DNA from 2 places in the Candidatus Njordibacter sp. Uisw_039 genome. Region 1 is predicted to be linked to the other one. Evidence: predicted binding sites of a transcription regulator. Region 1 holds the regulator's gene; the other holds the start of a gene.
The links. Region 1 encodes FliA, which starts transcription of late flagellar genes. Its sites were predicted from a motif close to CTAAAGTTTNNNNNNNNNNNGCCGNTAA; they were not measured.

Region 1 (3,425 bases):
GCCCTACAGGTGTGGGTAAAACGACTGCTATTGGCAAGCTCGGCGCACAATTAGCCATGAAGCACGGTAAGCATAAGGTAGCACTTATTTCCATGGATCAACAACGTATTGGAGCTCGAGATCAATTGCGAGTATTCGGTACCATGTTGGGTATAGACGTGCATCATGTGGCCGGTTTTACTGAGTTAACTACAACTTTAAATCAAATAGCCCATAAAGAATACGTATTGGTGGATACCTCAGGAGGTAACCCCTTTGACCCACATATTCAGAGCTTAGTTGATGGGCTGCTGGGTGTGCCTCAGCAAATAAATATATACCTTACATTGGCGGCTAATAGCCAATCCCATTCATTGCGTTATCTAATGAAGCACTATTTGGGTCAAGTTAAAGGCGTTGTTGCAACTAAACTGGACGAGTGTTTACCTTTAGGTGGCCTGTTGGCAGCGCTCATTGAGTCAAAACAACCGTTAGCAATGATTACTGATGGTCAGCGCATTCCTCTGGACTTGGGTTATCCTAGTTCACAACAGTTGGTTGCCCATGCTGTAGAAGCTGAGTTAGCAGAGGAACATGGTAGTATTGAGGCCTTGTCAAAATTGTTACACGCTACACCAGGGAAACCTTTAGGGTCTGGTGACAGGGCCACAAAAAAAACCATATCCACTATGAGTTCGAATTTTGGCAGCATACAAGACACACCGTCTGCTGCCATGGGGCTAGCGTCCTACAGGAGCCACTAGTATGAGTTCAAACAGTGTACAAGTCATTGCTATAACTAGCGGTAAAGGAGGTGTTGGTAAAACCAATACCTCCATTAATATTGCCGCCAGTTTAGCTAAACAGGGCCGCAAGGTCATGTTGATGGACGCAGATTTAGGTTTGGCAAATATTGATGTTAACTTGGGCATTCAGTGTCCATTTAACATGGCTCATGTGATGAGCGGTGAAAAAACTTTAAGTGAAATTGTTCAAAATGGCCCTTTTGGCATACAAGTAGTGCCCGCAGCATCGGGTATTTATGAAATGGCCAGTTTACAAAATGAGCAACTACAACACCTAATTCAAGCTTTCAGTGAATACAATGGAGAATTAGACTACCTTATTGTTGATACAGCAGCAGGCATTTCTGACAACGTATTGGCTTTTTTAAACGCGGCCCATCAAGTGGTTGTGATTGCTTGTGATGAGCCCTCATCAATCACTGATGCTTATGCGCTTATTAAAGTCATGAATCAGCGCTACGGTGCGACTCGTTTCCACTTTATAGCTAGCATGGTGAAGAACGAGAAAGAAGGTCGAGCCTTATATGCTAAAATTGAACGGGTGGTTGATCATTACTTAGGCGCCCATATGTTGTATTTGGGTACCTCACCACGTGATGAGCAGCTGCGGCTAGCAAATAAACAACAAAAAGCGGTTGTTGAGATAGCACCTATGGCGAACTCATCTCGTGCATACGCACGCATGGCCGCTGTGGTAGAACGTTGGCAACCCCCTACTGGTTTGAGTGGGCAAGTAGAATTTTTTGTCGAAAGGCTGTTGCAACATAAAGCTTAATTGGAAATAATGCCTTGATGCACAATATGTCACTATATCAATCCCATGCACCCGGTTCTGCAACAGACCCCTTGGTGCTGCACATGCCGCTGGTAAAAAAAGTGGCGTTGCATCTGAGCGCGCGTCTGCCTGCCAGTGTGGATATAGATGACCTTATTCAAGTGGGTATGTTGGGATTGCTAGAAGCCCTAAACAACTTCGACGCAACTAAGGGCGCACAATTCACCACCTTTGCCAAGCTGAGAGTGCGTGGCGCCATGTTAGATGAGGTGCGCCGCTTCAGCACCTTGCCCCGTTCGGTGATGACCAGTATCCGTGAGATTAACCAAGCCACTGCTGCATTAGAGCAAGAGATGGGGCGCACGGTTAAAGATACGGAACTGGCGCACGCCATGGGTATGGATTTAGAAGATTTGCAGCAACAAAAAGGCCGCAACTATAACTATCAAACGGTGCAGATAGAAGATCAGCCTGAGGGCGTGGAGCCTCCATTGTCAGGTTTGATGCCTACTAAAGAAGTGGACGAAGCGGCGTTTCAGAAAGCCTTGGCAACTGCCATTGGCGAACTGCCGGAGCGTGAACAGCTGATCTTTGCCCTGTATTATGATGAAGAACTCAATTTAAAAGAGATTGCTGCGGTACTGGAAGTGTCAGAATCTCGTATCAGCCAAATTCAAAGTGGTTCCGTTAAGAAGCTACGTCAAAAGCTGGTAGACTGGATTTAGAGTGGCTAAATGTCTGCCAATATACGCAAGTACTTAAATAACTTCTTGGCCGCGGACTTCGCTTTAGCTTCCTGATTCATGCTTTGTGCCTGCTTCACTAAGTGAGTGATGTGTTGGCGATCAGCTTTCTCATGTAACTGTATGATTTCATTGATGGTGTTTGGATTATTGGCGATTAAGCCATCGCGCCAGGTTTCTATCTGATGGAAAACACGACGGTGTTCATCGGAGCCTGAGTCGTGCACAGCCAAGGCTTTAGCAATGGCTTCTGAATCTTCATCGCGCATGACCTTACCAATGTACTGCAAATGCCTACGCTTGGCCTCATTTTGGACAATACGGCGTGATTCATCAATGGCAGTTTTAAGAGTGTCACTCATGGGAATGCGGGCTAACTCGGATGGCTTTAGATCCACTAATTTGCCACCTAAGTCTTGCAGAGCTTCCATAGCGCGCTTAATTTGGGTACGGCTAAGTTCCTCTTCAGCAGGCAGATTTTGTTGCAGCGCTTCTAATTCTGCTGCGGCCTTGCGGGCCTTAACTTTGCCCATATTAAATTCCTTACGCGTAAAATAATGTGGCGAGGCCTAAAAAGGCACAAAATCCGACCACATCAGTGATGGTGGTTAAAATAACGCCTCCAGCTAAAGCAGGGTCTATATTCATTGCTTTAAGGATAACGGGTAGAGAAGTGCCGCAAATAGCAGCCACAATTAAATTGATGACCATTGCAATGGCGATGATAAAGCCAATGGTTAAGTCAGAGAACCACCAGCTAGCAATGCTGGCTACTACGGTTGCCCAGAGCAAGCCGTTGATGGTGCCGACTATAATCTCTCGGTTCAGTAAGTAACCAATGTTACTGCGCTCGACGTGGCCTAGAGCTTGGCCACGGATCACTAGGGTCAATGCCTGGCTACCAGCAATGCCACCCATGCTTGCAACAATAGGCATGAGGATAGCAAGGGCGACTACTTGTTCTATGGTATGTTGAAACAGGCCAATTACCATGGAGGCAAGAAGGGCGGTTAATAGATTGATTCCAAGCCACACTGCGCGACGTTTAGCAGTTTTAACTACAGGGGCAAAGGTGTCTTCGTCATCATCTAAACCGGCCATACGCATGAGAGAGTGGTCGGC
Region 2 (3,425 bases), 1.0 Mb from region 1:
AGTAACAATATCACCCATCTTTTCCGCATAAAAACGACGATTTTGAACCATCACATAGCCACGGTCTTGGATGGTAGAAATAATACTGGCATAGGTTGAGGGTCGGCCAATACCTTGCTTCTCAAGCTCTTTAACGAGACTAGCCTCGGAGAATCTTGGGGCAGACTTGGTAAAGTGCTGGCTGGGCGTTAGCTGTTTAAGTGTTAGCACATCGCCTTTATTCACATCAGGTAAGATCAAATCTTCATCTTTCTTACTAGCACTAGGCTGAACTCTGGAATAACCATCAAAACGCATAATGCGGCCACGTGTGCGTAAACTAAAGTCACCCGCTTCCACGAAGATGCTGGTACTGGTGAATTGGGCAGCCACCATTTGACAGGCCACAAATTGACGCCAAATAAGCTCATACAGACGTTCCGAATCACGCTCCATGCCAGTCAGCTGAGTTGACTTCAGCGCCACCACAGACGGCCGTATAGCCTCGTGAGCCTCCTGCGCACCACCTTTACTTGAATACCCTATTGGGGCAGCTGGTAAATACTCTTTACCGAAACTTTTTTCGATATAATCACGACAATTACCTACCGCTTCTTTACCCAAGCTAGTCGAGTCCGTGCGCATGTATGTAATATAACCCGCTTCATAAAGTCGCTGAGCCAACATCATGGTCTTTTTCACACCAAAACCTAAGCGCGTGCTCGCCGCTTGTTGCAGTGTGGAAGTAATGTAAGGCGCCGATGGTTTGCTCGAAGTCGGTTTATCCTGGCGCTGCTGTACTATAAATTTTTGTTTTTCCAACAAAGTAACGGCGGCTTCACTTTGTTGTTGGTTAACAGGTTTGTACTCGTCACCTTGTTGTTTATGAACTTGCAATAACAGAGGTTTGTTTTCGTTATTGGTAACATCCGCTTTTAGCTCCCAATATTCGTCGGGCACAAAGGCACGAATTATGCGCTCTCGTTCTACTACCAACTTCACAGCAACAGATTGAACCCGACCGGCTGATAATCCACGGGCAAGTTTTGCCCACAGTAGAGGCGACACCATAAAGCCCACAACTCGATCTAAAAATCGTCGTGCTTGTTGGGCGTTGACGTGATCCATGTCTAATTCGCCAGGATCAGCAAAGGCGGCCTGGATCGCCGTTTTAGTGATTTCGTTAAATACTACCCGCTGATAGCGGCTTTGATCTCCACCAATAGCTTCACGAAGGTGCCATGCAATGGCTTCTCCTTCTCTATCCAAATCCGTCGCAAGGTAAATAATGTCAGCGTCTTTGGCAAGACGACGTAATTCTTCTACTACTTTTTCTTTACCAGGGAGTATCTGGTAATCGGCCCGCCAATCGTTTTCCGGATCGATACCCATGCGCCTAACGAGCTGTTTGCGGGATCTGGCTTGCTTGTAAATGACCTTATCATCAGGGTCCATATTACGAACCTTGGCAGCCTCAGCGGCGCGCGCTTTAGGGTCTGCACTGCCTGGAGGAGAACTAGTTGGCAAATCCCGTATATGGCCAACACTCGACTTTACAATAAAATCTGAACCCAGGTATTTATTGATAGTTTTAGCTTTGGCTGGTGATTCGACAATAACGAGGGACTTACCCATGCAGTTTTATTCCAATAAGTACGTATTCACCGCATCCATCGCGGCAGCTTTAAGGCGCCTAAGTTTAGGCACATATCTGAGAAGGTCAAGCCTTTGTTGAGGGGGCTATTCTTTAAAATTCCATTTTTTGGTGCAAAAAGCAAGCAATATCACATAACAAAATCACAAAAGGCTAGATAACCAGCCTTTTGAATTTATTGGGGTTTGTGGAACTAATGTTTACAAACGTTCAAATACCGTCGCAATACCTTGGCCCATACCAATACACATAGTGGCTAAACCAAACTGCGAATCCTGTTTTTGCATACGCGTTAAGCAGCTCACAGCAATTCGTGTACCAGAACAACCTAAAGGGTGGCCCAGCGCAATAGCACCACCGTGCAAGTTGACTTTTTCTTCAACTTTGTCGATCAGCTTAAGGTCTTTTAATACCGGTAATGCTTGAGCTGCGAAGGCTTCGTTAAGCTCTATCACCTCAATATCTTCAATGGTTAAACCTGCACGTTTTAGGGCTTTTTTAGTGGCTGGCACTGGGCCATACCCCATAATTGAAGGGTCACACCCTGCCACAGCCATCGATTTAATACGAGCTAAAGGCTTAAGACCTAGCTCCAAAGCTTTGGCACCAGACATTAACAACATGGCCGAAGCACCATCCGAAAGGGCTGAAGACGTAGCTGCAGTAACGGTACCGTTCTTAGGGTCAAACACAGGGCGTAACTTTGATAAAGACTCGAGGTTTGTATCCGCACGAATAACTTCGTCACGATCTACTTTAATAAGCCGACCTTCAGCATCGTGACCTTCAATTGCAATAATTTCACGGTCGAAGTCACCATTTTCTGCAGCTTCATGGGCTAGGCGATGTGAACGTACCGCAAACTCATCTTGCATCTCGCGGCTAATGCCATGCATTTTACCTAATAATTCAGCCGTCAAGCCCATCATCATTGCAGCTTTTGCTGCATGTTTACTGCCGGCAGGGTTAATATCAACACCGTGGTTCATAGCCACATGGCCCATGTGTTCTACACCCCCCACAACAAAGAAATCTCCATTGTCTGTGGCAATAGCTTGCGCTGCTGTATGTAACGCGGCCATAGAAGAACCACACAAACGGTTCACAGTTTGAGCGGCTACAGTATGAGGAATAACACTTAATAAAGCGGCGTTACGGGCGACGTTAAAGCCTTGCTCTAAGGTTTGGTTTACACAACCCCAGATCACGTCTTCTACGTGAGCAGGGTTAAGCTCTGGGTTGCGGGCAAAAAGACCGTCAATCACTGCGGCAGATAAGTTCTCCGCACGTACATTTCTAAATGCACCACCTTTGCAGCGGCCCATAGCAGAACGCGCACCATCTACCACAACAATATCATTGGCTTGTAATTGCATGTTTCTCTCCGAATTTAATGAGCAGGTTGTAGCTTGCCATAAAATGTTTCACCTTGGGCAGCCATTTCACGCATTTGTGTGGGTACTAAATACAGTGGACTTACTGCAGCCATGGCATCAGCCTTATCACAAAAGGCTTGTAACCCAATGGTGTCCATGTACTTTAGCGCACCACCCAAGAATGGAGGAAAGCCAATACCATAAACTAGAGCCAAATCTGCTTCAGCAGGAGTGGCCACAATACCCTCTTCTAGACAACGGGCTACTTCTAGACATAATGGAATCATCAAATGATCAATGATTTTTTCGTCAATTAGCTCCACCGGATTAGCACATAAACCAGCAAGTTTTTCGACCAAGGATTTATCTACTTGTTTTTGTAAACGACCTTTTTTGTCTTTTTCATAAGCGTAAAA

Region 2: the regulator FliA is predicted to act here: its motif matches at 1,640-1,667, upstream of topA (type I DNA topoisomerase).

The regions. Positions count from the first base shown of each region.
Region 1 covers NZ_CP159831.1:785,079-788,503, forward strand. Annotated here, with positions in the region: gene flhF (flagellar biosynthesis protein FlhF) at 1-743, shown strand, start outside; gene ABXT70_RS03755 (MinD/ParA family protein) at 745-1,560, shown strand; gene ABXT70_RS03760 (RNA polymerase sigma factor FliA) at 1,587-2,285, shown strand; gene yjgA (ribosome biogenesis factor YjgA) at 2,291-2,836, opposite strand; gene mgtE (magnesium transporter) at 2,847-3,425, opposite strand, start outside.
Region 2 covers NZ_CP159831.1:1,780,619-1,784,043, forward strand. Annotated here, with positions in the region: gene topA (type I DNA topoisomerase) at 1-1,614, opposite strand, end outside; gene fadA (acetyl-CoA C-acyltransferase FadA) at 1,834-3,009, opposite strand; gene fadB (fatty acid oxidation complex subunit alpha FadB) at 3,024-3,425, opposite strand, start outside.